Regions from separate parts of the Ruegeria meonggei genome, predicted to be linked through region 1. Evidence: riboswitches for the same ligand, from Rfam matches in the RefSeq annotation. Region 1 holds a riboswitch; the other holds the start of a gene.
The links. A riboswitch is a leader RNA that binds a small molecule or an ion and turns the genes downstream of it on or off. The one in region 1 is predicted to bind cobalamin.

Region 1 (14,134 bases):
AACCAACAGACCATAAGCTTTACGCGCCTACAACTTTTGAATGTAATGAGCGCGCTCGCAACACACAGGTGCTCTATTGTGTTGGTCATCGACTGGATCGTACTTCGAAAGCTGCGATGAGTTCCGACAAAACCCATTGCTCTGCTCTGCCGCGCGCCTCAAGCGCAACTGCTGCGGATTTGTCTTCCAACATACCCTTGACGATTAGCGCACATGCAAGCGATAGCCGTTCGGTTTCCTCGTTCGAAAGCCTCTCCAAGGGAGGCACTTCGCGCCTATCCTCAATGGTGTCCCGAAGGTAAAAGTACAGCATTCTGTCTTCGATAGCCGCAGCCGTTAAATTGCCTACCCGCATACGCGCCATCACGTCGCTTAGTTCGCCCTTGACAGCGCCTAACATGACTTCTTGCCTCTGATAGGCTGAGTTACTCAATATACTGAGGCAAATATCTTCGTCACCGCTACCGAAAGTGCCATCGCCGACCAACTGGTCTAATCCACTTTGGGTTCTCTCAATACCTGATTGCAAAAGGTCTTCCGCTTGGCCTGTTGTTGGTACTGTACACGACAATCCCAAGTACAACGCTAGCGTCGGTACCAGACTTCTCTTTCTCACGACTATTTTGAACTTTCGTGCACGTTTTGTAATTTGTTAGGCTCAGCCGCTTCAATGGCATGAAGTATGTGCTTTAAGAGCTTTTGGTCTAGGTTCATCAGAAAATTCCGACGAATTTTTGCGCGTGCCTATCTATTATCGTTTTCGGATGCACTTACCCCGTACCCCTTCACACTTTTCACGGGTATTCCGTGTCTTCTTAGACCTACCTATTTCAAGTGGCCAGCCCTGCTTTGCACACATTGATGCAGTATCCAAAGTACAACTTTGATACCTTGGGGCCAATGTGTAAGAACACACACACTATCCATCGAAACAGGCAGCACTATGAAGTACTTATCTAAGATCGCAGCAATTTGCTCACTTACAACGCTCATAGCATGTGGGGGAACGATGCAGGGAGTTGTGCGTGGCGAGGGTACCCGTGTTCAATTCCAATATGAGCAAGGTATGGATCGCGACTACTATGAAACAACCCTTGATGGTGAACACTTCAAGGGGCAGGCCGTTTACGCAAATGCAAGCAGCGGTACAGGGGTCGGCTTTGCCAATGGGACAACAGTCCCCGTCTTCACGTCAACAACAACGGGCAACCTCGTCGCTGTGATGTTTGGAGACAAGGGCTCAACTATGCGATGCGATATGAACTACGCGGACAGTTCTGGCTTTACGTCTATGGGCGGCGTGGGAGTATGCCAGCATAGCGATGGCCGCGTGATTGATGTTATGTGGTAAAGTTTACCGGAATGCCGGGATTGAGGGTTGGCTATTGACAACATTCGCACTGACTTGCACGTTTTGCGACACAAAGTGAGACACACAAGCCAACCCTCACCCCGATAAACTGGGCAATTCAATGGCTTAGAAAAATGGTAGCGGGTCCGGTACTCGCCTCCATTTCCTCCCAAATCACGGACTTGGCTCTGTGGTGGTCGGGAAAGACACAAAGTGGGGCACGGAATTTTGTACATTTGCTGGCCTGCCCCTCTCTTTGATGAGCAAAAGCGGGCTAAAACAGGAAAAGCTCTGTGTAGGTGGATACCTCCGCCTGAGGCGCTTTCAGGAATACTGGTTCAGACCACGAACGAGCTGAGGTGAGCATGCCAGAAAGTGCTATCCAGCGCGAAACAAAGCTCGTCGGCAACTCTTAACGAAAAGACAAATAGTCGCTGCCGATGGACAACTGAAGGAAACACGGTGGTTTCCGATGAACCTCGCTTCAAAATTTACTTGAAAACACTGTGTGGCTGGCAACAAATGCCGCTGGTTGACCTTTGCTGGTCGCTTTTCTGACCTCGCAGAAATCTACCCATCTCTCATGCTTGACAAGCCCCCTACCCGTGCCGCATGTCCCTTGCGTTGGTGTCCATCTTGCGATGGATGAAAAGGGAATGCGTCAGCGGGACAACCGTCAAACGCAGCCGCCCCCGCGACCGTGACCGGAGAGGGTGCCCAAAGCCACTGGCCTGACAGGCCGGGAAGGCGGGACATCTGCCAGAGGACCGCCTCTGACATCCGCAAGCCGGGAGACCTGCCAACACCCGAAGATGAAACCGGACGGGGTGTTCCGGTGTCGGGTCCATGTGCAAACGCGTGGCCCGCATGAAACCCCGTCCCCCACAAAGAGGAATTGGGGGGATGAGAGACATGACCGAGACCACACCAGTTGAATTGCTGGTCTGCACCACGTGTCGTCGCGGACTGCCTGTCGAGGACGACGCGCAGCGACCCGGCGCCTTGCTGCACAAAGCACTGGAACAAGCGAACCTGCCCGATGGCGTGACCCTGAAGCCGGTCGAGTGCCTTTCGAATTGCGATCAGGGTTGTTCCATCGTCCTGCGCGGTGGGCCAACACGCTGGACCTTTGTCTACGAAAACCTGACCGAAACCGAGCACGTCGAAACGATTGTCGATGGTGCAACCAAATACTTGGCTGCCGAAGACGGTTTGGTGAAATGGCGCGAGCGCCCTGAACATTTCCGCAAAAACTGTGCGGCCCGTATTCCCCCGATTGGAGCCCTGAAATGAGTACTCTTGAGAAACTTCCCGTCACCGTGATCACCGGTTTTCTGGGCGCAGGAAAAACCACACTTGTCCGCCACCTGATGCAAAACCCAAAGGGCAAGCGGCTGGCCATTGTGGTTAATGAGTTCGGTGACGTTGGGGTCGATGGCGACATCCTGAAATCCTGTGCCATCCCCGACTGCCCGGCGGAAAACATCATGGAGCTGGCCAATGGCTGTATCTGCTGCACCGTGGCTGATGACTTCATCCCTACCATCGAGGCGCTGATGGCACTGGAGCCGCGCCCCGATCACATCCTGATCGAAACCTCGGGTCTTGCCTTGCCCAAACCATTGCTGAAAGCGTTTGACTGGCCTGATATCCGCTCAAAAATCACTGTTGATGGCGTGATCGCGCTGGCCGATGCCGAAGCAGTCGCCGCTGGCCGCTTTGCACCCAATGTCGCGGCAGTTGACGCCCAGCGCCTGGCCGACGATTCGATCGACCATGAAACGCCTTTGTCCGAGGTGTTCGAGGATCAAATCTCTTGCGCTGACATCATTCTGCTGACCAAGCCCGATCTGGCCGGTCCAGAGGGTGTGGCGAAGGCCAAAGCGATCATTGCGGCAGAGGCTCCGCGCTCCCTGCCCGTGGTCGAAGTCGCCGAAGGCGCAGTGGACGTACGTGTGGTTCTGGGGCTGGAATCCGCTGCCGAAGATGACATGGACGCACGTCCCAGCCATCACGACGGCCATCACGATCACGAGCATGATGATTTCGAAAGCATCATTGTCGAATTGCCGGAACAGGTTGATCCAGCCGAGCTGGTCGCCCGGATCGAACGTCTGGCCAATGAGTTGAACATCCTGCGGGTCAAAGGCTATGCCGCCATTCAGGGCAAGCCGATGCGCCTGTTGGTGCAGGCCGTTGGTGCCCGTGTGCGTCATCAGTACGACCGCCCGTGGGAAGCGGGTGAAGAGCGCCGTTCGCGGCTGGTTGTCATTGCCGAACATGACGACATCAAAGAGGCCGCAATCCGCGATATCCTCGTGGGTGTAGCAGAGGCCGCCGAATAGAAATGCACGTCGTCTTCCGCGAAAGCCACGGGTTAGAAGAGACCGAGACCCCAACCGATCTGGGCCAGAGCCCAGCGGAACTGGTGGTGTTGTCGTTCTCGGACAGCGACCTAGGCGCTTTCGCGGCAGGCTGGCATCGCGGTGGTGGGTCCGAGGGACGGATGCCGACGATGCGGCTGGCCAATCTGACCGCGCTGAAACATCCGCTGTCCGTCGACACCTATGTCGAACAGACGCTGGAGGGCGCCAAAGGCATCCTGATCCGTCTGATCGGCGGCGTGCCCTACTGGGCTTACGGGTTGCAGCAGGCGCTGGCGCTGGCGCAGAGCAAAGGCATCGCCTTGGCTGTCCTGCCCGCCGACGGGCGTGAAGACACACGGCTGGACGAGTATTCCACCCTGCCCGTCTCGACCCTGCGGCGTCTGGCGCATTTGTGTGACACCGGCGGCGAAGTAGCAGCTCAGGCTGCTCTGGCACAGATGGCTCTGGGGGCTGGGCTTTATGCCGGACCGGTCATGGGGGCCAAAACAATCCCCGAATGCGGTGCATGGTGCCCGGATCGTGGGGTCATCCCGGTCGACAAAGCCTTTACCGGAGACGCGAAACGCATTGTTGTGACGTTCTACCGGGCCTACCTGACTTCGGCGGATACCGCGCCAATCGCAGCGCTGATCCACAGCTTGCGTACCCGTGGGTTTGACGCGGTCGGGGTATTCGCGCCTTCGCTGAAAGCGCCTAACGCCGCTGCGTGGCTGCGCGAACAAATCGTCGCGCTGGCCCCTTCGGCGATCATCAACGCCACCTCGTTCTCGGGCAAAGGCGCGTCGGGCACCTCTCCTCTGGACGCCGCCAATGTCCCTGTGTTCCAGGTCGCGCTATCCACGGCACGCCGTAAGGCCTGGGCCGAGGCGGAACGGGGCCTGTCCCCTGCCGATCTCGCCATGCACGTGGTGCTGCCCGAAGTGGACGGGAGGATTTCGGCGGGTATCGCCTCGTTCAAAGAACCGGGCAAACGCGACCCATATCTGGAGTATTCCCGCTTTGCCCACCGGGCCGAGCAGGAACGGATCGAGGCGATCATCGACCGGGTAAGCGGCTGGCTGAACCTGAAAAACAAGCCAAAGGCAGATCAGATCCCGGCGCTGATCTTATCCACATATCCGGGCAAGAATTGGCAAATGGCCCATGCGGTCGGCCTGGATGCGCTGGCGTCAGCCGAGGCGATGCTGTCCGATCTGCAAACCGAAGGCTATAAGACCGCGCCCGCCGAACCAATAACTGACACGCTGCTGGGCGCCCGGCTAACCTGGCCCCTAAAGGACTATCTGTCGGCGCTGGCAGACGTTCCGGAATCCCTGCGCGCAGATCTGCAAACCGTCTGGGGCAGGCCCGAGAACGACCCAGCCTTCGCGGGTGGCGCGTTTCACTTCACTGCCCTGCGGCGTGGCAAGGCGTTGGTGGCGCTGCAACCCGAACGCGGTACGCCGGAACTGCGGGAAGACGAATATCACAACTTGTCGCGCACCCCGCGCCACGGCTATGTCGCGTTTTACCTGTGGCTGCGTCAGGGTCTGGGTGCGGACGCTTTGATCCACATCGGGGCGCACGGCACGCTGGAATGGCTGCCCGGAAAATCGGTCGCCCTGTCCCAGGAATGCTGGCCCGAGGTGTTGATCCGCGATCTTCCGGTGATCTACCCCTTTATCGTCAACGATCCAGGCGAAGCCGCGCAGGCCAAGCGCCGGATCGGGGCGGTCACATTGGGACATATCCCGCCCCCTATGAAAGAAAGCGGCACACCGGATCGGATGGTACGGTTGGAATCGTTGCTGGACGAGTTTTCCAATGCGGACGGGTTGGATCCCAAACGGCGCGACCGCCTGCAATCCGATATCCGGGATGAGGCGCAGGCCATCGGGCTGGAAAATGATCTGGGTCTGGATCAGGCCACCTGCAGCGCCGAGGCGATCACACGTATCGACCGTTTTGTCTGTGACATCAAAGAGAGCCAGTTCGGCGATGGGCTGCATATCTTCGGCCGCGCGCCCAAAGTGACGGGCAATTTCGACGCCGCCCCCTCTGCCCATGCCGAACGCAGCGCCCTGATCGACGCGTTGGCGGGCAAACGGATTGAGGCTGGCCCCTCAGGTTCCCCCTATCGCGGGCGGTCGGATGTGCTGCCGACGGGGCGGAACCTCTACACCACCGATCCACGTTCGGTCCCGACCCGCGCCGCCTATACCCAAGGTGTGAAACTGGCCGAAGAACTGGTCCGGCGTCACCTGCAGGAAGAAGGCGATTACCCCAAGGGGCTGATTGTCGATCTCTGGGGCTCGGCCACCATGCGCACCGCAGGCGAGGAATTCGCCATGGCGCTGCACCTGCTGGGTGTCAAACCAGTCTGGGACAAAGGGTCCGAGCGGGTTTCTGGCATCGAAGTGCTGCCCATCACCGACCTCAGCCGCCCGCGTCTGGATGTGACCCTGCGCGTCTCGGGCCTGTTCCGCGACGTGTTCCCGACGCTGTCGGCGCTTTACGGTCAGGCGGTACGGGCGCTGTCGGCGCGGGATGAGGCCCAGGATTGGAACCCCTACGCGGGTCAGGCCCCTGCGGCTCGGGTCTTTGGCCCTGCACCCGGCAGCTATGGTCTGAACATGACCCACCTCTCGGAAACCTACACCGATGAAGCCCGCACGCAGGCCGGAGAAGCATGGCTGGAGGCCAGCTCTTTCGCATTAGAGGGTGAGCATATAGCGCAGGACCGGGACGGCATCACCCGGCGTGTCGCCAATGCCGACAGCTTTGTTCACCTGCAGGACCTGACCGAAACCGACCTGCTGCTGGCCAATGACTACGCCACGCATGAGGCTGGTTTTGCAGCCGCCAAGAAGGTTACCGGCGGCACCGTCCAGCTGTATCATCTAGACAATACCAACGCGGAGAACCCGCGCGCGCGCACCCTGCCCGAAGAGATCAGCCGCGTTATTCACGCGCGGGCCACCAACCCCGGCTGGATTGCGGGCATGCAGCGGCACGGGTTTCGCGGGGCCGCAGAAATTGCCGCGACGCTGGATCATATGGCGAGCTTCGCGCATTTGTCCGGCACCGTCGCGCCGCATCTGTTCGACCTGTACCACGACGCGACGCTGGGCGATCCGCAGGTCGACGCCTTTCTGCAAGAGAGCAACCCGCAAGCGCATCAGGCCATGCAGGACCGCTTTCGCGCGCTATTGGAGGCGGGGCTGTGGACCACGCGCCGGAACTCAATCCGGGCCGATCTGGAGGGGTTGAGATGAGCGCGCCTTTGGCCAAGCCAATCGTTCAGGGATGGTGCCCCGGCGCCCACCGTCCGATGATGTCGGGCGATGGGCTGGTTGTTCGTGTAAGGCCGCGACTGGCGCGACTTGAGGTCAGTCAGGCTTTGGGGCTTTGCGATCTGGCCCAACGGTTTGGCAATGGTACCATCGATCTGACCAACCGGGCCAATCTTCAATTGCGCGGGGTCAAAGAAGCTGATCATCAGACACTCTTGACGGAACTGGCCGCCCTGAACCTGCTGGACGCCGACCCGGGCATCGAAGTGCGGCGTAACATTCTGGTCTCTCCACTGTATCAAGCGGGCGATCTGACTGCGCGTTTGACGCAGCACCTGATCGACCGACTGGCAGAGTTACCCACCCTGCCCGCCAAGTTTGGTTTTGCCATAGACACAGGCCCAAAACGCCTGTTGGCAAAGGATTCGGCGGATGTCCGGCTGGAAGTCAGAGCCGACAGGCTAATTTTGCGCGCCGATGGGGCGGACACCGGGCGGCACGTGACCGAGGGTGATGCCATCGACGAGCTGATCATGCTGGCACGTTGGTTTGCCGACAGATACACTCCTAAATCGCGCCGCATGGCGCGGGTGGTTGCCCTTGGGGATCTACCGCTAAAGTGGCAAGGTGTCGCACTGAGTGCAATTGGCAGCCCGCTGCAACCCGGGCCCTGCGATCTTGGCACGCTTTATGGCGCGGCCTTCGGACAATTACCTGCACACCAGCTTCGTGACCTGATTGAGAGCGGTAACGCCGTTGCCCTGCGCGTCACCCCATGGCGGTTGATCCTGCTGGAAGGCGGGGCGGCGATACCTGCCCCGGGTTTTGTCACAGATAGCACCGACCCGCTGATGACCACCGACGCCTGCCCCGGGGCGCCGCTCTGCCCGCAGGCGCAAGTTGAAACCCGCGACATCGCCCGCACTTTGGCCCGACGCGTTTCCGGCAGCCTGCATGTGTCAGGGTGTTCCAAGGGATGTGCCCGGATGCGCGCTGCAGATTTCACTTTGGTTGGCAATGACGGGCGGTTTGATCTTGTCAAACATGGCTGCGCAGGGGATGAGCCCTGCCAGCGCAGCCTGACCCTCGAAACACTTATGACCATGGACCTGACCTGATGCCTTATGAATATGAAACCGATGGCGCGGCGATTTACAAACAGAGCTTTGCCACCATCCGGTCCGAGGCCGATTTGACCCGCTTCGACCCCGATGAGGAGCAGGTCGCCGTCCGGATGATCCACGCCGCAGGAATGGTTGGGCTGGAAGAGTTCGTGCATTTCTCACCCGGATTTGTCGCCGCGGCGCGTACCGCATTGGAAAATGGCGCGCCGATCCTGTGTGACGCGCGCATGGTCAGCGAAGGCGTGACCCGGTTTCGCCTGCCCGCCGATAACGAGGTGATCTGCCCGCTACATGACGAACGTGTGCGCCCGCTGGCCGCGAAGATGGGCAATACCCGGTCCGCTGCCGCGCTGGAACTGTGGCGTCCACATCTGGAGGGCGCGCTGGTCGCCATCGGCAACGCGCCAACTGCACTGTTCCATTTGTTGAATATGCTGGAAAACCCTGACTGCCCGCGCCCTGCTGCCATCCTCGGCTGCCCGGTGGGTTTTGTCGGCGCGGTCGAATCCAAGGACGCGCTATGGCAGGCGCAGCCGGTGCCATCGTGCATCGTAAAGGGCCGTCTGGGCGGCAGCGCCATCACGGTCGCCGCTGTCAACGCCATTGCGAGCCGCGCGGAATGAGCCCCGGTACAATATACGGCGTGGGCCTCGGCCCCGGCGACCCGGACCTGATGAGTGTTCGGGCAGATCGCCTGTTGCGCAATGCCCGCCATGTCGCCTTTTTCCGCAAGCCGGGACGCAGCGGTCAAGCGCGCAAGATCGTCAATGGCATGATCCCCGAAGGTGCCATTGAGTTCCCGATGGAATACCCCGTGACCACGGAAATTCCATTGACCGATCCGCGTTACAATGAGCTGCTCTCGGCGTTTTACGAAGACTGTGCTGCGCATTTGAGAACCTTGTCCGAACAAGGCGAGGACATTGTGGTTTTGTGCGAAGGTGACCCGTTCTTCTACGGGTCTTTTATGCACCTTTACAGTCGGTTGCGCGGAAAATCTGATGTCGAAGTGGTTCCCGCGATCACCGGCATGTCCGGTGCCTGGACCGCGACCGGAGACCCGATCACCTGGGGCGACGACGTGTTGACTGTGCTGGTCGGCACGCTGCCCGAGGACGATCTGTCGCGACGCATGGCGCAAACAGATGCGCTGGTGGTGATGAAAATCGGACGCAATATCGACAAGGTAAAGCGGGCGCTGAAAACCGCTGGTCTCTTTGACCGGGCATGGATCGTGGAATTCGCCCAGATGCCAAACCAGACGGTAACGAAACTGTCCGAGGCCTGTGAGAAAGTGACCCCTTATTTCTCGATCATCATCGTGCACGGTCAGGGCCGACGACCATGAGCGGCTGGGTCAAAATCGCGGGGCTGGGCCCTGGCAGTGAGGAACTTGTGACATCGCAGGTCTCAGCAGTCTTGGCCGAGGCAACGGATGTGGTCGGCTATATCCCTTACGTTGCGCGTGTGGCGGAACGCCCCGGTCTGACCCTGCATGCCAGCGACAACCGGGTTGAGATTGACCGCTCGCAACATGCGCTGCAAATGGCGGCCGAAGGCAAACGTGTGGTCGTGGTCTCTTCGGGTGATCCGGGCGTCTTTGCCATGGCAGCTGCGGTGTTTGAGGCGTTGGAAAACGGCCCCCCGGAATGGCGCGACATCCCCATCGACGTGCTGCCGGGCATTACGGCAATGCTGGCGGCTTCGGCGCGCGCGGGGGCGCCATTGGGACATGATTTCTGTGCCATCAACCTCAGCGACAATCTCAAACCTTGGTCTTTGATCGAAAAACGTCTGCGTCTGGCGGCGCAGGGGGATTTCGCCATGGCATTCTACAATCCACGGTCAAAGTCCCGTCCGGAAGGCTTTGTAAAAACGCTGGAAATCCTGCGTGAGGAATGCGAACCCGAACGCCTGATCCTGTTCGCCCGCGCCGTATCACGCCCGGATGAGGCGATCCGGATATCCACATTGGCCGAGGCAACGCCGGACATGGCCGACATGCAAACGGTGGTCATCGTGGGATCATCCCTGACCCGCGTGATCGAGCGCAATGCGGCCCCGATAGTCTACACTCCGAGGTTCACCGAAGCCGGGGATCAAGGATGAGTCAGCCAGTCCAAAACTTGCGTCACGCCCGAAAATTCAACCCGCTTTGGCAGGGTCGGACGGTCAATCATCAGCACCGGCACGCCCAGTGCCCGCGCCGCGTCAAGCTTGGCCCGTGCGCCGGTGCCGCCTGCGTTTTTGGACACGACCAATTGGGTCTCATGGCGCATTATCAGTGCCAGATCCTCTTCAACTGTGAACGGCCCGCGCGACACAACCACATCGCAATTCGGCAGCGGCAGCATGTCCGGCTCATCCACCAACCGCAGCAAGTAGTGGTGCTGGGGTTGGGCCGCGAAATCCTCCAGATGCATCCGACCGACGGCCAGAAAAACACGCTGCGCCGGACCCGACAGCGCGGCAACAGCGGCGGCGGTGTCGGATGCGTGCTGCCAGCGATCGCCGTCCTGTGCGGCCCATTCCGGGCGGGTCAGCGCGGCCAACGGCACGCCTGTCTCGGCACATGCCGCGACCGCATTGCCGCTCATCTGCGCGGCAAAAGGATGGGTGGCATCAACGACATGAGTAACCGCGGAATCGGACAGATAGCGCGCAAGCCCGGCAGCCCCACCAAATCCACCGACACGCACCTGCACCGGTTGCGGGCGCGGGTTTTCCACCCGTCCCGCATAGGAATAGGTCGCCGGGATACCCAGCTGGGCCACAGCTTTGGCCAGTGCGTTGGCTTCGGTCGTACCGCCAAGGATCAGGAGGTTGGTCATGTCTGATGCTCCGTGGCTGACCGTTCTGGGCTTGGGCGAAGATGGACTGGATGGCCTGCCGCCCGCAAGTCGTCAAGTGCTTGAGCGCGCCGAGATCATTATGGGCCCGCCGCGGCACCTATCTCTGATCCCCGACAGCACCGGACAGCGGATCGAATGGCCTGTGCCTTTTGCCGATGGCCTGCCCATTCTGACCGGATTTCGTGGCCGTCCGACTGTGGTTTTGGCTTCGGGTGATCCATTCTGGTTCGGCGCGGGGTCGGTGATCGCACGCAATTTCGATGCCGGGGAATGGGCCGCCCTGCCCGGCCAATCCACCTTTTCGCTAGCCGCCGCGCGGCTGGGTTGGCCGCTGGAGGCCACCCAGACCTTTGGCCTGCACGCGGCCCCGCTGACACGGCTGCGTCCGCATCTGGCCCCCGGGCTGCGCGCAATCTTGCTGCTGCGCAACGGCGCGGCGGTGGCCGAGCTGGCGACTTACCTGACCGAAACCGGCTTTGCTGACACCCGCCTGCATGTGATGGAGGCGCTTGGCGGTGCCCGTGAACGGTCGCGCAATGTGTCGCTGACCGAGGCGTTGCTGGGCGGCTTCGACCACCCGGTCTGCGTCGGGCTTGAGGTCGCAGGCCACGGCGCCGCGTTCCCCAAGGCCTCGGGTAAACCGGATGAGATTTTTGAGACCGACGGCCAGATCACCAAACGTCCAGTTCGTGCATTAACCCTGTCAGCGCTGGCCCCGCAACGGGATGAGCACTTGTGGGATATCGGGGGCGGAACCGGATCCATCAGCATCGAATGGCTGATGTGCGATCCGACCTTGACCGCCACCTCAATCGAGCCCCGCGCCGACCGGGCCGAGCGTATTCGCCGCAACGCGGATATGCTGGGTCAGGATCGGCTGAACGTGGTGCATGGCACGGCCCCCGATGCGTTGACCGGCCTGGCTCTGCCCGATGTGGTTTTCATCGGCGGCGGGCTAAGCACTGCGTTGCTGGAATGGCTGCAAACTTCCCTGCCAGCGGGCACACGTCTGATCGCCAACGCGGTGACTTTGGAGAGCGAAGCCTTGCTGGCGCACTGGCACGACACGCTTGGCGGAGAGCTGCTGCGCATTGAACTGGCGCAGGCCTCGGCCCTTGGCCCAAGGCGCGGCTGGAAATCCGCCTATCCCGTAGTGCAGTGGAGCGTGACACTATGATCATCGTCGCGGGCCTGGGATTATCGTCAGCGGCAACCGTTGACAGCCTGCGTATGGCCTTTGAGCGCGCCAGTACCGACAAGCGGGTCGACGCGATAGCGACCGTCGCCGACAAAGAAGGCCACGCCGCCCTTGCGGCATTCGTCCAGACCATCGCCTTACCCTTACATTTCGTCGCCCCCGCCGATCTGGCGGGGCAACGCACCCTCACCTGCTCGGCCCGCAGCCGCGCCACTTATGGCACCGGCAGCGTGGCTGAGGCATCCGCTCTTGCCGCCGCCGGTGCTCTGGGTGGTCCGGGTGCGCGGCTGACTTCACCCAGACACATCTCGGACGACCGTCTTGCCACTTGCGCCGTCGCCATCGGAGGACAAACATGACCGTTCACTTCATCGGCGCCGGACCGGGTGCCGCCGACCTTCTGACCTTGCGCGGGCGCGATATCATCGCGTCTTGTCCCGTGTGCCTCTATGCTGGATCGCTGGTGCCTGAAGAAATTCTGAGCCACTGCCCCGAGGGCGCAAAGATCGTCAACACCGCACCAATGGACCTGAACCAGATCATGGCCGAGATCGACGCTGCACATCAGGCCGGTCAGGACGTGGCGCGGCTGCATTCCGGTGACCTGTCCGTCTGGTCGGCCATGGGTGAACAGATCCGACGACTGAAAGAGATGGGGATTCCTGTCAGTGTTACACCAGGCGTGCCGTCCTTTGCGGCCGCCGCTGCCGCATTGGGCACGGAACTGACCTTACCGGGACTGGCCCAATCGGTGGTTCTGACCAGAACGCCGGGGCGCGCGTCCTCGATGCCCGAGGGCGAAACGTTGAAAAACTTCGCGCGCACCGGCGCGACCCTCGCCATCCACCTGTCGATCGGCAATTTGGACACGGTCATCGCCGATCTGGCCCCCGCCTATGGCGCGGATTGCCCTGTGGCCGTTGTCTACCGGGCCAGCTGGCCGGACGAGCGGATCATCCGCGCCACTTTGAATACCCTGAAGGACGCGCTGGACGAGAGCATCTCGCGCACTGCTCTGATCTTGGTCGGCCCGGCGCTGGCCGGAGAAGGGTTCGACGAAAGCTGTTTGTATTCCAAAGATTACGACCGCCGCTATCGCCCGCAAAGCGCAGATAGCCCGTGGTCAAGTTGGAGCCCAGAGAATGAATGACGCGATGACCAACCCTCCGGGCGTGCTGATATCCGCGCCCTCTTCGGGCACCGGTAAAACCACCGTCATGCTAGGCCTGCTGCGCGCGCTGGCCGAAGACGGGCTGACTGTACAACCGTTCAAGAGCGGCCCTGACTACATCGATCCGGCCTTTCACCGGGCTGCGGCTGGGCGGGCTTCGTTCAATCTGGACAGCTGGGCGATGGGCGACCCGCTGCTGAGTGCGATTTCCGCTCAGGCGGATGGGGCCGATATTGTGGTCGCCGAGGGCTCAATGGGTCTGTTTGATGGCGTCGCCAAACCCGGGGAACTGGGCCATGGCTCCAGCGCTGAAACCGCGCAGCGCATGGGTTGGCCTGTGGTGCTGGTGCTGGATGTGGGTGGCCAGGCACAATCTGCGGCAGCCACGGCGCTGGGGTTTCGGATGTACAATCCGGACTTGCCATTTGCGGGCGTGATCCTGAACCGCTGCGCCAGCCCTCGGCATGAGAGGTTGACACGGCTGGGCATGGAACGTGCAGGTATGCCGGTGCTGGGTGTGCTGCCACGTCGTGGTGATCTGACTTTGCCCGAGCGGCATCTGGGCCTGATCCAGGCGGTCGAGCACCCCGATCTGGAAAGTGCGATTGTCGGTTATGCAGCCTTTCTGCGGGAACACGTGGATTTGGAGGCAATCAAAAAGGCGGCTTCCTCAGGCCCCAGTGGGCCATCGTCAGCCGCGCTGCCGCGCCCGCCTGCCCAGCGGATCGCGCTGGCCCGGGATGCGGCGTTTTCGTTCACCTATCCGCATTTGCTGAAAG
Region 2 (16,526 bases), 2.1 Mb from region 1:
CACGGCAGGCCCGCAAGGCCGGGTCTTCCAACGCGTCGGGAATCCCAAACAGCGCCATGATGCTGTCGCCGGCAAAATCCCGGACTGTGCCCCCATGACCTTCCGCTGCCCTAACAAGCGTGTCATAGACCATGCGCACAAAACCCAAGGCTTTTTCTTCCTCTAGCCCGGCAACGATACCCGTGAAACCAACCATATCGGCGAACAGTACCGACACCTGGCGCCTTTGCCCCAGATCCGTTGTCTGCTGTGCAGGTTTTTCTGTTCCATCCGCCATGTCAGAGAATGGTTTACAGCACCGCGCCGCGCGCCGCTAGTATCTGCCGCTATGGAAACCGAAAAACTCGTTTACATGGCAACGAAAATGTCACGCATAGCCCTGTATAATAAAGACATTGCTACGCGATCTGCCGAGCCACCCGTCAGGCTGAGAACTCCAGCTTGAGCCCCGGACGTGGCCATCGCCCCTTGTAGATTTTTCCGGTGCTCGACGCGGTGATCCAGATATCGCGCATATCGCTGCCACCAAAGCACATATTGGTGGTGAACATATCCGGAATTTCTACGTGTTCGGTGGTGCCATTCAGGCTGAACACCGTGATGCCACCCGTAAACAGCGTGCCGACGCAGACGCGCCCGTCTTCCTCGACCTTGAGGCTGTCCAGCCACTGATATCCGGGCAATGTCTGAACCACATTCCCCGGCATTCCGGGAATCGGCCCGGGTTTGACCTGGCCCGGCCCCGTAATCTCCATCGCCCAGAGCCGCCCATACACCGTGTCCGAGACGTAAACAGTTTTGCCGTCCGGGGACAGACCCACCCCGTTTGGCATCGGAATCGTGGCTGCCTTGATCAGGGTTTTGCCATCAATAGAGGCGTAATACAGCCCGCCGTAACGGGTCGATTCCTCGTCTTGCATACCGGTGTCGGTAAACCAGAACCCGCCAGACTTGTCGAACACCAGATCATCAGGCGCGATCAGCCGCTTGCCTTGGTAGTCCTCAAACAGGGTGGTTACGACGCCCGTCTTCAGATCGACACGATGCACGGACCCACCTTGGTAATCCGGCCGGATGGGGGCAGGCACGGTGATATGGTCAGGGCCAAAAGGCACAAAGCTATAGACGGCCCCGTTGTTGCAGACATACGCCGCCCCATCCGGGCCGATGGCAACACCGTTGGGTCCGCCTTCGATCTTCGCCACGGTGCTGACGGTCCCATCCGGCGACAGGCGCGCCAGAATCTGGTCTTTGATATCGACAAACAGCACCGAGCCGTCATCCATTGCGACCGGGCCTTCCGGAAACCCCAGCCCGCTGCACATCTCTTTCAGTTCTAATGACATTCTCTTGCTCCCTGCTCGCATTGGGGCATCCAATGCTCCACCCTATTGTGGGAAACTCTGGCGGCATCGCCTTTGTATTACAAGTCCTTGGCGCAGGCATCGCACTGTCTGCGAGTTACTGAGAATACCCTGCCCGGCTTAGTGCTTCACAGTTCGAAACAGCAGCAAGAATACAAACAGCGATCCTATTGAGGTGGTCACGATCCCCACGGGCAGCTCTTGTGGGGCCAGCAAAAGCCGGCTGAGGATATCTGAGCCCGTCAACAAGGCCGCGCCAACAATGGCTGCTGTCGGCAACAGTTGGGTATGCAACGGCCCGGCGATCCCGCGGGCGATATGCGGTACCATCAGGCCGACAAAACCAATCACGCCTGCCACAGACACAAACATCGCCGTCGCAAGGGCGGCCGCAAAGAACATGCTGAATCGCAACCCCTGCACCGGCACGCCCAGGGTCGAGGCCGTCAGGTCCCCAGTCAGCAGCGCATCGAGCCAGCGGCTGCGATACAGCGAATAGATCAGGATCAGCAGCAACCCGGCGCACACAAGGGGGAATGTCTCCCACCGGGCCAGGCCCAGACCGCCCAGCATCCAGAAAATGACCGAATGCGCCGCGCGATTGTCGCCTGCGAAGATCAGATAGTTGGTGATCGCAGAGAACAGGAAAGAAACCGCAAGACCGGCAAGGATCAGCTTTTCCGGCGCGCTGGTGCGCAATCCGTGAACCAGCGCCAGCACGATAGCCGATGCGACCAAGCCGCCGCAGAATGCAGCCAGTGGCAGTGTCCAAAATCCCAGAATGTCTCCGGTTACCGTGATGACAAACACGGCCCCCGCCGCCGCGCCCGAGGACAGACCAAACAGAAACGGATCAGCTAGATCGTTGCGGGTTGTGGTTTGCAGGACAACACCGACAATGCCTAGACCAGCCCCGATGATCGCGGCAAACAGCGCGCGCGGCAGGCGCAGATCGAACACGATCCGATGCAGGGGCGACATGTCCCCCTCGATCAGCCCTGTTCCCAGCAGGATGGCGGTGACTGTGTCGGATACAGGGATCGATGTGGTTCCGTAGACGATCGAAACCAGCAAAAGGGCGGCGATGACAGCCGCCCCCAGCAAGAATGTCAGGCCCAATCGGCCCATATCAGTTCAGGTCCGGGTGCATGGCATTCGCCATTTTCGCGATTGCCTTGATATTTGCAGGTCCGGGGGTCAGCTCTTCGTAGCGCAGACCGATCCAACGCTCGTTTTTCACGGCATCCGTTTGTGACATCACCGGATGCTCTTGCAAGAACTTAAAGGTATCCGCTGCCCCATTTCCGGTCTGGTAGTCCAGCAACACAAGGAATTCCGGGTTCGCCGCCGCGATGGCCTCCCAGGACGAACGGCCCCAGCTTGTGTCCATGTCATGGGTGACATTCTCACCACCAGCCGCGGCAATCATCGCGTCGGGAATGGCAAACTTGCCTGCCGTAAAAGGCGCGTCAGCCGGACCATCCAGCAAGAACACCCGTGGCTTGAACAGGTCGGCGGTCTGCGCCTGAATTGCGGACAGTTCTTGTTTCCAGCCGTCTACAAGCGCCTCTGCCTTGTCCTCGACATGCATGACTTTACCTAGGCGCAGGACATCGCCGAACAACAAATCCATGCTGGCCTCGGGGCGGGTTTTATCCAGGTGAACGCAGCTTTCCGTCAGGATCATCGTCTTAATGCCAAACGGTTCCAGCGTATCAGGGGTCACATCGCCACCCGGCTTCATGCCATAATACCAGCCAGCAAAGAACAGATCCGCTTCAACCGCCACAAGGTTTTCGACCGTCGGGTACTTCGGCGCAAGCTCGGGAATATCACCACGCAGAGTGTCGAATTCCGGGCTGGTCTTGTACCAGCCGGTGATGCCGGTAAGACCGACGATTTTGTCCTGCAGGCCCAAAGCAAAGGCCATGTCGGTCATGTTCATGTCATGCACGACCAGCCGCTCGGGCTGAGTTTCGAACACCAGCGGCTCGCCGCAATTGTCAACTGTGACCTCATGCGCGGCAGCACCGGTCGCCATGGCTGCGACCAGCGCCACGGACCAGATGTGTTTCATTTGGGAAATCTCCTTCAGTTAATGTGAAACAGGGGTTCTTCGGATATCAAGCGCCGGGACAACCCGCCCGTCGTGCTGAAAGCACAGGTAGTCGACGCCAAATGTGTCGCGGACCCGCTCGGGGGTCAGCACTTCGGACACGGGACCAAATCCGGTCAGCCGTGTGGATTTCATCAACGCCACATGGGTGGCGAATTCGGGGATCATCACCAGATCGTGGACGATCATTACAACAGTGATGCCCAGATCGGCGACCAAGGACAGCATTCGCCCCTTGGCGTCCGGGTCGAGGTGGTTGGTCGGCTCGTCCAGAAACAAAAGCGACGGGTTCTGCGCCAAAGCCCGGGCGATATGCGCGCGCTGCCGTTCGCCCCCCGAAAGCACCGCCATCCGTTTGTCGGCCAGGGCGCTAAGATTAGTAAGTTTTAGAATTCGACCCAAGTCCCGCGCGTGATCCTCGGCGGCGCGGTCAGCGCGGATGGGGATCTGTCCCAGCGCGACGTAATCGCGCAATCGAAGACGGCCATCCGGAAGCTCTTGTTGGCTGACAACGGCAATCATCCGGGCACGCTCTTTCGCGGTCATCTGGCGAAGGCTGCGGCCCTTGATCAAAACATCGCCCAGCGCCAGTTCATTCGCCCCACACAGAAGGTTCAATAGCGTTGTTTTTCCGGCCCCGTTCGGCCCGGCAATCGCCAATATCGCCCCGTCCTCCAACCCGAAGGATACCCCCTGCAGCAGGACATCACCGTTCAACGCATAATACTCCAAATTACGCGCTGTCAAAAACGCCGAACCCGTCATGACGGCACCTCTGAGCCCAGGCATGGCATTCGGGACAGAGTTTTCGTCATCAGCCCGCGCGGTCGGTCCGTGGCATTGGTCCATCCATCGGCGCTGTTGCTATATTGGAGCGCAAATGCGGCCAACGCATCCATGTCCTGCGTGGTCTGTATGTCGCCGAACAAGTACTGGGCTTTGCCAACAGCCTGGAAACCCACGGTTGTTGGCCGATCACAGCCGGCCATGCAGGCGACAGTCCGGATGGCGAACCCACCGGGCAGCTTGCCTGTCAGCGCACCGCGCAGATCGTCATTGGTCAACGCGCCTGTGCAGGTCGAACAGATCAGAAGGAAATGGTCAGATGTGTCTGGCATTGCCCGCCCCGATCAGGTTCAAGAGCAGACAGTCGGTGCCAGTCGTGCAAACACGCGTCAGACGTGCCATCAATGCCTCCTTCCAGGACGCCCCGCCCCGGGTTGGTTAAACAAATGATGGCAGGTCTCCTGACTTGCGGGTCGTCGCTTGGCCATCCTTCCCGGCACTGGGGCCAGTGGCTGTTTGGCGTCGCTTGCCGCTTACAGTTGCGGGGGCAGTCACGGATTTGGCGCCAATTGGCGAACCGCACCGTATTCCCTTTTCATCCCTTGGGCGCACCATCGGGAACCATCTGAAGATTGAGTGCCCGAGAAAGACGAATGCGTCAATACAGAAACGAAGTATGAGGAAATACCGTTCCTGATCGGCGCGGGTTGATGGCATGGAAAAACGCGACCGGCGGTAACAGATAGGCCCCTTCATCCCGATCCGTCTGGTCGCATCAATCCGAAGCGGCCAGGCCCATCTGACCTTCAACCTCTTGCAATTTCACGATCGCCTTTTCTGACCCTGGTCTCTTTATAGCCGACCCAAATCCTCCGCATTCCTGACAACAAAGGCGGGCTACTTCACCAAAGGGGCGTTCAGACTTTTTAAGCTGGGTCGGTCCGCATGATCACCTGATCCCCCCGATGCAGAGGTATTTCAGCTCGAGGTAATCATCCATTCCGAACTTTGATCCTTCGCGGCCAAGCCCGGATTGCTTGACGCCACCAAATGGTGCGACCTCGGTTGAAATCATGCCGGTATTGATTCCGACCATGCCGGTCTCGATTGCCTCGGCGACACGCCAGACCCGGGACAGGTCATTGGCATAGAAGTACCCCGCCAGACCGAACTCAGTGTCATTGGCCAGCGCGATCACCTCGTCTTCGGTCTCGAACCGGATCAGAGGGGCGATAGGGCCAAAGGTTTCTTCGCGCGAAACTTTGGCGCTGGCGGGCACATCGGCCAGCAAAGTAGGCTCAAAGAATGTACCTTCAAGCCTGTTTCCGCCGGTAATAACGCGCGCGCCCTTGCTCAGAGCGTCTGACAGATGCTCCTGCACTTTGGAAACAGCAGCCTCGTTGATCAGCGGGCCGCTGGTCACGCCTTTGTCCATGCCATTGCCCGACTTCAAACCCTTGATGGCGGCGGATAATTTGTCGGTAAAGGCGTCATAGACACCGTCCTGCACATAGATGCGGTTGGCGCATACGCAGGTCTGGCCATTGTTCCGAAATTTGGCGATCATGGCGCCTTCGACTGCCGCATCCAGATCAGCGTCGTCAAAGACGATGAAAGGAGCATTACCTCCAAGCTCCAGCGACATTTTTTTGATCGTGTCAGCCCCCTGTCGCATCAGAATCTGCCCTACGCGGGTGGAACCGGTAAAAGTGATCTTGGCGACTTTCGGGTTGGCACACATCTCTTGACCGATTTCGGCAGCGCGCGAATTGGGCACCACGTTGAAAACGCCAGCGGGCATGCCAGCACGCTCGGCCAACACTGCCATGGCGAGGGCAGACAGCGGCGTCAGCTCGGCCGGGCGCGCCACAAAGGAACAACCAGCCGCCAGCGCCGGTGCGACCTTGCGCGCAATCATCGCATTGGGAAAATTCCAGGGCGTGATTGCACCGACCACGCCGACAGGCTGTTTCAGCACAACGATACGCTTGTCAGGCTGATGGCCCGGAATGGTGTCGCCGTAGACGCGCTTGGCCTCTTCTGCAAACCATTCGATGAAGGACGCGCCATAGACAATCTCGCCCTTGGCTTCGGCCAGCGGCTTGCCCATTTCTGCGCAAAGGATCATACCCAGATCATCCTGTGCCGCCATCATCAGATCAAACCACCTGCGTAGGATGGCGGCGCGCTCTTTGCCGGTTTTCGCAGCCCAGGCCTTTTGCGCCGCATGGGCTGCATCAATGGCCCGTTTGACATCTTCCACCGCGCAATCGGCCACCTGTGCGATCACCTCACCGGTGGCCGGATTGGTGACATCAAATGTAGTGGCGGCCCCGCGCCAAGCGCCGTTGATAAAGGCGCGGGATTCCAGCAGGGACTTATCCTTCAGGTTCATGCCTTTGCCCCTTTCACTGCATTGATTGAGGCTTCGAGGATATCCAGGGCTTCGGCAAAGATTGCGTCCTGAACGGTGATCGGCGCCAGAAAGCGGACCACATTGCCATAGGTGCCACAAGTCAGCAGGATCAGGTTGCGCGTCAACGCTTCGGCCCGCACCGCATTTGCAAAATCCGCGTTGGGCGCAGAGCCATCAGCCGTGTTGAATTCGCAAGCAATCATAAAACCGGGGCCACGGATATCTGCGATTTCCGGCACATCGGCGCGGATCGCCTGCAAGCGCTGTTTGAGACGTGAACCCAACTCATTTGCCCGTGCGCAAAGGTCTTCCTCTTCGATCACATCCAGCACCGCGTGTGCCGCTGCAACGCCCAGTGGGTTTCCACCATAAGTGCCGCCAAGGCCGCCGGGATTAGCCGCATCCATGATCTCTGCCTTACCGGTCACCGCCGCCAGTGGCAGGCCGCCAGCCAGACCTTTGGCCATAGTGGTCAGATCCGCGGCAACGTCATACCGGGACATAGCAAACATGCTGCCCGTGCGGGCAAAACCGGTTTGAACTTCGTCCGCGATCATCACGATGCCATGCTGGTCACACAATGCGCGGATATTCTGCACCAGCTCTGCAGGCGCGGGGTAGAAGCCGCCCTCGCCCTGCACCGGTTCAAAGATGATCGCTGCAACGCGGGCGGGATCCAGATCGGATTTGAACAAGCCGTTGATCGCCGTCATAGCGTCCGTGGTGGACACATCATGCAAATCGACCGGGAAGGGCACATGATAGACATCGGGCATCATCGTTCCAAAGCCCGCCTTGTAGGGTTGGACCTTTCCGGTCAGGGCCATGCCCATGAAGGTGCGGCCGTGAAACCCGCCACCAAAGGCAATCACAGCCTGGCGACCGGTTGCCGCGCGTGCAACTTTGATCGCGTTTTCTACAGCTTCCGCGCCGGTTGTGACAAAAACGGTTTTCTTGTCGAAATCACCGGGCACAGCTTCGTTCAGGCGCTCTCCCAGGCGGATGTAATTCTCGTAGGGCACAACCTGATGGCAGGTATGGGTGAAACGCCCCAGTTGCTCGTGAACAGCCGCTATCACCTTGGGATGGCGGTGACCGGTATTGACCACGGCGATCCCGGCGGCAAAGTCGATATAGCGGTTGCCCTCGACATCCCATATCTCGGCATTTTCCGCACGATCAGCATAAATTTGCGTCATCATTCCGACACCACGGGCGATTGTGTTGTCGCGGCGAATTGCGATATCTGCGTTGTTCATTTTGTGCATCCTGTTGTCCAGCTCTGTCGGCCAATATGAATTCGGGCGGAATCTGTATGATTTTGGATGCTGCAAAAAGTCTGTTTGTGACGATCCATAACTTATTGAAAAATATAAGGCCGCTCGTAGAATGTTCACTATGATGAACACCATGAACACAGCTGACACGACGCCTTCTGACGAGATCGAATTGGGGCCGCGCCTGCGCTATCTGCGTGAAATGGCTGGATTATCCCAGCGCGCGCTTGCCAAAAGGGTCGGCGTGCAGAACTCCACAATATCATTGATCGAATCGGGTCGGATGAACCCGTCAGTCGGGGCGCTGAAGCGCGTGCTGGATGGTATTCCTATCGGATTGTCAGAGTTTTTTGCGTTTGAGCCCGACCTGGATCGTAAAGTGTTCTTTGCTGCCGAAGAATTGCAAGAGATCGGCAAGGGCAAGCTGTCGCTCAAGCAGGTCGGGGGCAATCTGTTGGGGCGTTCCCTGCAAATTCTGCATGAGACCTACGGCCTCAATGCCGATACCGGAGCACAGAAGTACGAACATGATGGCGAGGAAGGCGGAGTGGTGGTGTCCGGGCGGATCGAGATCAGCGTTGGCAACGAACGCAAAATCCTGGGGGCGGGTGATGCCTACCTGTTCGATAGCCGCAAGCCGCACCGGTTTCGTCAGGTCGGTCCTGTACCCTGCGTGATCGTCAGCGCCTGCACTCCGCCCACATTTTAAGGTCACGGGCCGTCAAAGCGGATCGGGCGCGGCATATTCATGGAACTTCCGGGTCAACCACTCAGCCGCTATGCGGGTGACACCCCGTTCCAGCCGGTCTTTCTCGGCGACCAGATAATACGCCTGCTGCGCGGGTACCTCGGTTTCGAACAGGCGGATCAACTTGCCGTCGTCCAGCGCCTGCTCCGCCAATAAGGAATCGCTGATGGCCACACCGCTGCCCGCCATGGTGGCCGATATCAGCTGGGTCATATCCGAAAAGGTTGTGCCTCGCTGCACTTCAATAGTGTTTTGGGTTGCGGCCGCCAGCCAAATCACCCAATCGCTGGTGGTGTTGTGATGCAGCAGAGGGGCATTTTTCAGGTCATCGGGGCTGCGTATCTGGCCCAGACGCTCGATCAGTTTCGGACTGCAGACCGGGAAGGTTCGCGGCGTTGACAGGTGCTGAACCGCTAGCCCGGGCCATGCGCCATCCCCATATTGGATAGCCAAATCCGCTTGTTTCGTAAGCACATCAACCTGTCCGCTGTCACTGGTGATCTCAAGTGTGATGTTGGGATACAGGGCCGAGAATTCACCAATCTCGCGGGCCAACCAGTAGGTTCCAAACCCCGAAGGGCAATTGATGCGCAGGTTCCCACGCGGCTCGGCATCCGGCGGATGCGCTGCAGCCTCAATCAATTCAAGCGCTTTGCGCACCTCATGCAGATATCGATTGCCCGCCGAGGTCAGTTCGGTCCGCCGCCCAGCCCGGTGGACCAGCTTGACGCCAAGCATCTCTTCCAGGTGACGCAGTTGATGCGAGACCGCACTGGGCGTGACATTCAGCGCGCCCGAAGCCGCCTGCATGTTGCCCAGTTTTGCAATCGCATCCAACATCCGCAATGCGGTCATAGACGGGTAGCGTTTCCATTGGCTATCAGCTGCTTTGCGGCCCATTGTGCTTTCCCGTGTTCGGCCCGGTTCCTACCCTTAAAACCAGTTAGTTGAATTTATTTTGCGGATATAGCCGAAAACCTTTCATTTGACGATTAAAAAACTCTAGCTCAGTTTGTGCGCCAACTTGCCAGAACTGTGAGCAGGAGCAAACATGCCGCGCCTTTCCCAAAACCGTTTGGACCGCTATGTCGCTTTGGCGAACCGCGATCTCTTTGACCTGAAGGATCCGGATTTCGGCCCCTTCCTGCGGCGCGCAGTGGCCGAAGGGGTTGAGATGATCTCGAACAACTTCAACACGCTGGGCATGTTCCGCGCGCCCCACAGCAAGGATCTGGATGCGCTGGATCTGGCCATGATCGGCTTGCCGCTGGATCTGGGTGTGCCCAACCCGCGCCCCGGCACACGCAAGGGGCCCGAGGCCGTTCGGTATTGGTCGCTCGACCGCAATATGGTCAACCATTTCACCCGCACATGCCCTTTTGACCTGTGTCGCATTGCCGATTGGGGGGATTTGGAGTTTTCGACCAATCCCTACAGTCTGGATGCCTGTCTGGATGACATCACCGCGCTGTACGACCAGTTGATGGCAAAGGATGTGACCCCTCTCAGCATTGGCGGCGAACACACCTGTACCTATGGCATTCTGCGGGCGCTCAGCAACAATGGCGAGGACCCGCTGGCGCTGGTGCATATCGACGCCCATGCGGACACGGCCACCAACTTTCAGGGCGTGCGCGTGTCGGATGCAACCCTGTTCCAGGTCGCTACGGTCGAAGGGTTTATCGACCCGGAGAAGACCATTCAGATCGGCCTGCGCGGGCGTGGAGTGCCTCGCGCCGAGTTTGGCGCACAAGCCGGCATGCGGGTGATGCTGGCCGAAGAGATGCAATCAAAGGGCGTGGAATACGCGCTGGAGGAAGCCCGCCGCGTGGTTGGCAGCGACCGGGTGTACCTGTCGATTGATACCGATGCGTTCGACTGTTCCATCATGCCCGGCACCACATTGCCCGAGCCGTTTGGCCTGACCGGCGAACAGATGCGCGATATCATTCGCGGTCTTTACGATGTGAACGTCGTGGGTGCCGATCTGGTTGAACTCAGCCCGGTTTACGACCCGACGGGCATGTCCGCCTGCCTGGCTGCGGGCACCGCCTTCGAGATGCTTTGCCTGTTGGCCGAAGCGCGGGCGCGTCGGCAGGGCGAACGTCGCCAGACCCGCTGGTCCAACAGCGAGTCCGACGGGCAGGCCAAGTGACGCGGTCCGCCCAATATATCTCAACCAACAGTCCCCGGCGTGATCTGGGGGCGGATCTGGTATTCACCAACGGCCGGATTTACACCGTTGACGTCGATCAGCCCTGGGCCGAGGCGGTCGCGGTCAAGGACGGCCGGTTCCTGGCGGTTGGCTCTAAGGAAGACGTCCAGCCGCTGATCGGGCCAGAGACCTATGTCAGGGATCTGGGCGGCGCTTTTGCCATGCCCGGCCTCTACGACATGCACACCCATCCCGATCTGGCGCTGGGGCCGCGATACTCGGACTATCTGGATGTCGGGTGGGAAACGCCGGAGCCTGAGCAGGTCAAACAAGCGATCCTTTCCTATGCGGATGCGCATCCAGCGGATGTCGCAAATGGCGGCTGGATCTTTGGCAAGCATTTTGTCCACTACACGTTCCGTAAGGCCGGGATTGAGCCATGCCGCGACTGGCTGGACAGCTTTATCCCCGGCCGTCCGGTTGCGATCATGGATCGGATGTGGGGCAGTTGCATGGCCAACTCCAGGGCGCTGGAACTGGCCGGTGTCACCGCCGAGACGCATGATCCCAACAATGGCTATATCGTCCGCGATCCACTGACCCGAGAGCCCAACGGCATTCTGGTCGATGGTGCCTATGCCATGATCATGGCCGCGATGCCGCCCCCGCCGCAGCATGCGCTGCTGCGCGCCTATCGCGAAGGGGCGCGGTTCCAATCCGCCCGTGGCGTGGTGGCGACCAAATACCTACATGTCTGCGAAAATCGCCTCGATGCGCTGCGGGCAATTGACATCAGCGGCGAGCTGCCCCTGCGGGTTGAAGCCGCGATCAGCTGGCAAGATGACATCTTTCCGGTTGCACGCCGTTGGGAGTTGCTGTCGGGCGAGCGTCACTATTACCGGTCTAAAAGGCTGAACGCCAATGCGGTCAAGTTCCACTTTGACGGCACCGCCGAGCCCAAAACCTCGTATTTCCTGTCTCCCTGGCCAAATGAGAAAGAGTGGCGCGGCTCTCTCAACCTGACGCCCGAGCATATCTGTGATATGGTGGCCGAGTTGGACCGCAAGCGCATCCGCGTGGTGGCCCATTGCACTGGCGACGGCGCGTCGGACATCTTTCTGGATGCAGTCGAAGAATGCCGCCGCCGCAACGGGCCGGGCATGCGTCACCAATGTGCCCACAGCACCATTCTGCACGACGCCAACCTGCAGCGGTTCAAAGAGCTAGACGTGATCGCCGAATTCTCACCGGTGGGGTGGTATCCGTCGAACTTTACCATCGGGGCCCGTTCGGCCTATGGCGACAAGCTGCACAAGGCTTACAACGTGCGCGGCGTGCTGGATCATAGCGGCGTGGCGGTCATGGGCACAGATTGGCCCGTCAGCAGCATCGACCCCTGGATCGGGTTCGAGGCGTTGGTAACCCGCCAGAATCCCTGGGGCGAGATGGACGGCCAGTTGGGCGATCCGGTTACCATCGTTGAAGCGATCGAGATGCTCACCATCAACGGGGCCTATTCCATGGGGATCGAGGATCAATCCGGTTCGATCACTGCAGGAAAAACGGCAGATTTGATCGTGCTGGATCAGAACCTGCTGGAAATTGATCCCAAAGGCCAGCTTCACAAAACCCAAGTGCAAATGACCATGCTGGATGGCGCGGTGGTGCATGATCCCAACGGCTGGGCCAAAGACAGTCTACAGGCGTGCCGGGTCACCTCGGACGTTCCGGATTTCTACCCGGTGGTGATCTGAGATGGACAACCGGACTCCAGTCACCATCATTTCGGGCTTTCTGGGGGCCGGCAAAACCACTCTGATCAACCAGCTGCTGCAGTCTGATCGGGCGCGCAACATTACCGTCTTGGTGAATGACTTTGGCGCGGTGAATATCGACACCGATCTGATCATCAAGCGTGAACGCGAGGTGATGGAGCTGTCGAATGGCTGTGTCTGCTGTTCGATCCAAAGCGATATGGTCGCCCAGTTGCACGCCATGTTCACCTCGGACAATCCGCCGGAATACCTGTTGATCGAAACCAGCGGCGTTGCGCAACCGCGCCGCATTGCATCGGTTTTCGGCTATCCACAGCTTAGCCGTTTTGCGCGGTTGGACAGCGTGGTCACATTGATCGACGTGGCCAATATCGACGGCCTGTCGGACGAGGCGCATCATCTGGTGCGCAGCCAGATCGAGGCCGCCGACCTGATCATCGCCACCAAGGCAGATCTGGTCGACAAAAAGACCCGGAGTGCAATTTACGACCGCTGGCTGTTTGCCGACCTGCCGGTGCTTGAAGCGATCCATGGCGCGGTTCCGGTTTCGGTCCTGCTGGATCAGCGCCGTGGCCGCTTGGAGCAGATCAGCGCGCCCGAGGCTGCGCTGCCCAATCAGTTTGCATCGGCGCATTGGTCCAGCGACAAACCCGTGTCCTACAAAAGGCTGCAAGCCAGTCTGAAACGCATGTCAGGCGCGCTGTACCGGGCCAAGGGCATTGTCTACTGCGACGAATTCCCGACAGAGCGTATCGTCTTTAACAAGGTCGGCGCCCGGATTGATTTCGCAAAATCAGGCACTTGGGACGGAGTGCCCCGAACAGACATCGTTGGCATCGGATATGCCAACGCCATCACCGCCGAACAGATCAGACACGAATTGGAGGTCGCCCAAGGCCCCGGTTGAACTGGCGGCCTGCGCCCTACGCACAAACGACAAGACGAAGTTTCGATAAGGAGGATATCATGAACTTCACGCTTATCTCACGCAGAACAGTCTTTGGAACAATGGCAGGCGCGGTTGTGGTCGCATCCCTGGGGGCGGCGGCATCGGCCGACACGGTGCGCCTGCGCTTCCATACCTATTTCGGCACAGAAATCGACGATATCGCGAAGGATTTCCGCGATGCCGTGAAAGACCGCACCGATGGCGAAGTGCGCATTCAGTACTTCCGCGGCGGCGAACTGGTGCCGTCGGACCAGCTGGTGGATGCGGTGGCCAAAGGCACCATCGATATGGCCCATGGCGTCGGCAGCTACTGGTCCGGCCAGGTGGACATCGGCAATATCGAAACTGGGCTTCCGGGCGCCTGGACCACAATCGAGGAGGCCAAGGAAGTTCTGGGCACGCCCGAGGCACAGGCGCTGCTGACAGAAGCTTATGCCGAAGCTGGCACTGTGTTTCTGGGTAAATCCTATGGCTCGGACTATGATCTGCTGACCAAAGAGCCGATCACCAGCCTGGACGACCTGAAGAACTTCAAGATCCGCGCGACATCGAATGTGGCCAAAGTTCTGCAGCAATTCGACATCCCGACCGTGTCCCTGCCCGGGCAGGAACTATATGTTGGCCTGTCGACTGGCGTTATTGATGGCGTCATCTATGGCAGCGCCGTGGATTACCATCACCTGAAGCTGAACGAGAGCGCGAAGCATTACACCCGCCTCAACATGCTGACCCCGGGTTGGACTGAAACATATCTGGCCAACCCTGATACCTGGGCCAAGCTTAGCGATGAGCAGCGGACCATTGTGGAAGAAGAGCTTGCCAACTTTGCTGCCAATGTCGAAGCGTGGCTGAACGACGGCAACAAGTCTTTCCCCGATGACATCTTTGAGTTCAGCACCCTGCCAGCCGAAGACACCAAGGCGTTGACCGAAGCGGCGCAAAGCGTCTGGGCAGAAGAGGCCGGGCGTTCCGAGCGAAATCAGAAGCTGATCGACCTGATCGTGGCAAACGCCAAGGCTCAGGGACGGCTTTAATGCAGATTGTGACAAGATATCTTGTCATTCAGGATGGCCTGTCCGAGTTTCTCGGTCAGGTCATTTCATGGCTGACGTTGGCGATGATCGGCGTGCTGATGTTCGAAATTGTTGCCAGGTATTTCTTCAACAGCCCGACGATTTGGGCGCATGAAACCGGCACCATGCTGTATGGTGGCTTCTGCATTCTGGCCGGCGTTTATACGCTGCGCCATCAGGGCCATGTGCGCAGCGAAGTGATTTGGGGCGCATTGCCACCGCGTGTCAGGGCAGGCCTCGATGTCGTGACGTTCTCGCTTGCTTTGGTGGTGCTTGCAATATTCCTGAAATTGGCCATAGCCTTTGCTGCTGACAGCTGGGCGGCGCGCGAATTCTCAAACAAAAGCATCTGGCAGCCGCCACTCTACCCGATCAAGACAGTTATTCCCGTCGCCGTTGGCCTGCTGCTGTTGCAGGTATTGGCGGAACTGGTGCGGGCAGTCCTGACCGCGCTTGGCATCGAATACGACGATCCCCGGCGCGCAGAAGATGAGCCCGCGGACCCGGTGCTCGCCGCCGAAGCGCTGCCGGATCAGCCGGCTGAATCCACAAAGCCAACCGGTAAAGACAATGCTTGATCTCGACCCGCTTGTAATTACCCTGATCATGTTCTCCTCGATGCTGGTGCTGATGGCGATCGGATCGCCGTTGGCCTTTGCATTGCTGACCTGCGGCGCGGTCATGGCCTATATGGTTTATGGCGAGGGCGGGCTTGACCTGCTGATTACCTCCACCTTCAGTTCGATGGACAATTTCCTGCTGGTGGCTTTGCCGATGTTCATCTTCATGGGGCTTGTTCTACAGCGATCCGGCATCACCGACGACCTGTTTGCGATGATGCATAAGCTTATGGGGCAATGGCCGGGCGGATTGGGGATCGGCACAGTAGTCATCTGCGCGCTGATCGCGGCGATGGCGGGCGTTTCCGGCGCCGCCACTGTGTCGCTGGGCATCATCGCGCTGCCATCAATGCTGAAACACGGGTATGACAAGCGGCTGGTAACCGGGACGATCATGGCAGGCGGCGCGCTTGGCTTTCTGATCCCGCCATCGGTTCTGATGATCATCTATGCCTTTCTGTCGCGCGATTCCGTGGGCAAGCTGTTTGCCGCCGGACTGGTGCCGGGGCTGATGCTGGCAACGATCTATATTGCCTATATCCTGATCCGCTGCCGAATTAACCCGAGAATGGGCCCGCCCGCGACCGAGACCTATTCGGCGATGGAAAAACTTGCATCCTTACGGTTCCTCATCGCACCCGGCCTTTTGATCACCACGGTGCTGGGGTGCATCATCGGCGGAGTGACCTCTCCGTCCGAGGCTTCAGCCATCGGCGCATTCGGCGCATTGGTAATTGCGGCGCTCCAACGCCGTCTCAGCATGGACATGTTGAAATACGTCATGCTGTCCACCACTAAGATCATGGGCATGCTGATGTGGATCGCCCTGGCGGCAGTCTTCTTTTCCAAGATCTATGTGGGGCTAGGTGCAGGTCAGATCGTGACCGAACTGGTCGAGGATAACGACCTGGCGCCGATCTGGGTGATCATCACGATGCTGGCCACCTATTTCATCCTCGGCATGTTCCTCGATGACTTTGCGATCCTGTTCATCACCATCCCGCTGTTTGTCCCGATCGTAAAGGATTTGGGGTATGACACCACATGGTTTGCAGTGCTGTTCGTGCTGTCGATGCAATCGGCCTATCTGACACCACCCTTCGGCTATAACCTGTTTTACATGCGCTCGGTCGCACCGAAAGACATCACAATCGGTGACATCTATTGGTCGGCCATTCCATTTGTGATCCTGCAGATTTTTGGCCTGGCGCTTGTTGTGGCCTTCCCGCAAATCGCCATGTGGCTGC

Region 2: it holds a riboswitch for cobalamin, as region 1 does, so the genes downstream of both, SJY13_RS11090 (DUF1636 family protein) here and SJY13_RS01010 (DUF1636 family protein) in region 1, are expected to answer to the same signal.

Annotation. Positions count from the first base shown of each region.
Region 1 covers NZ_JAXHBT010000001.1:191,966-206,099, reverse strand. Annotated here, with positions in the region: gene SJY13_RS01020 (hypothetical protein) at 86-400, opposite strand; gene SJY13_RS01015 (hypothetical protein) at 1,067-1,351, shown strand; cobalamin riboswitch at 1,960-2,169, shown strand; gene SJY13_RS01010 (DUF1636 family protein) at 2,264-2,644, shown strand; gene cobW (cobalamin biosynthesis protein CobW) at 2,641-3,696, shown strand; gene cobN (cobaltochelatase subunit CobN) at 3,699-6,992, shown strand; gene SJY13_RS00995 (cobalamin biosynthesis protein CobG) at 6,989-8,128, shown strand; gene SJY13_RS00990 (precorrin-8X methylmutase) at 8,128-8,757, shown strand; gene SJY13_RS00985 (precorrin-2 C(20)-methyltransferase) at 8,754-9,482, shown strand; gene cobJ (precorrin-3B C(17)-methyltransferase) at 9,479-10,243, shown strand; gene SJY13_RS00975 (cobalt-precorrin-6A reductase) at 10,234-10,965, opposite strand; gene cbiE (precorrin-6y C5,15-methyltransferase (decarboxylating) subunit CbiE) at 10,964-12,163, shown strand; gene SJY13_RS00965 (cobalamin biosynthesis protein) at 12,163-12,543, shown strand; gene cobM (precorrin-4 C(11)-methyltransferase) at 12,540-13,334, shown strand; gene SJY13_RS00955 (cobyrinate a,c-diamide synthase) at 13,327-14,134, shown strand, end outside.
Region 2 covers NZ_JAXHBT010000001.1:2,270,792-2,287,317, forward strand. Annotated here, with positions in the region: gene SJY13_RS11065 (ATP-binding protein) at 1-277, opposite strand, end outside; gene SJY13_RS11070 (SMP-30/gluconolactonase/LRE family protein) at 423-1,346, opposite strand; gene SJY13_RS11075 (FecCD family ABC transporter permease) at 1,485-2,492, opposite strand; gene SJY13_RS11080 (ABC transporter substrate-binding protein) at 2,494-3,441, opposite strand; gene SJY13_RS11085 (ABC transporter ATP-binding protein) at 3,460-4,269, opposite strand; gene SJY13_RS11090 (DUF1636 family protein) at 4,242-4,598, opposite strand; cobalamin riboswitch at 4,701-4,907, opposite strand; gene SJY13_RS11095 (NAD-dependent succinate-semialdehyde dehydrogenase) at 5,216-6,661, opposite strand; gene SJY13_RS11100 (4-aminobutyrate--2-oxoglutarate transaminase) at 6,658-7,941, opposite strand; gene SJY13_RS11105 (cupin domain-containing protein) at 8,084-8,668, shown strand; gene SJY13_RS11110 (LysR substrate-binding domain-containing protein) at 8,681-9,607, opposite strand; gene SJY13_RS11115 (arginase family protein) at 9,759-10,862, shown strand; gene SJY13_RS11120 (amidohydrolase) at 10,859-12,616, shown strand; gene SJY13_RS11125 (CobW family GTP-binding protein) at 12,618-13,544, shown strand; gene dctP (TRAP transporter substrate-binding protein DctP) at 13,604-14,620, shown strand; gene SJY13_RS11135 (TRAP transporter small permease subunit) at 14,620-15,237, shown strand; gene SJY13_RS11140 (TRAP transporter large permease) at 15,230-16,526, shown strand, end outside.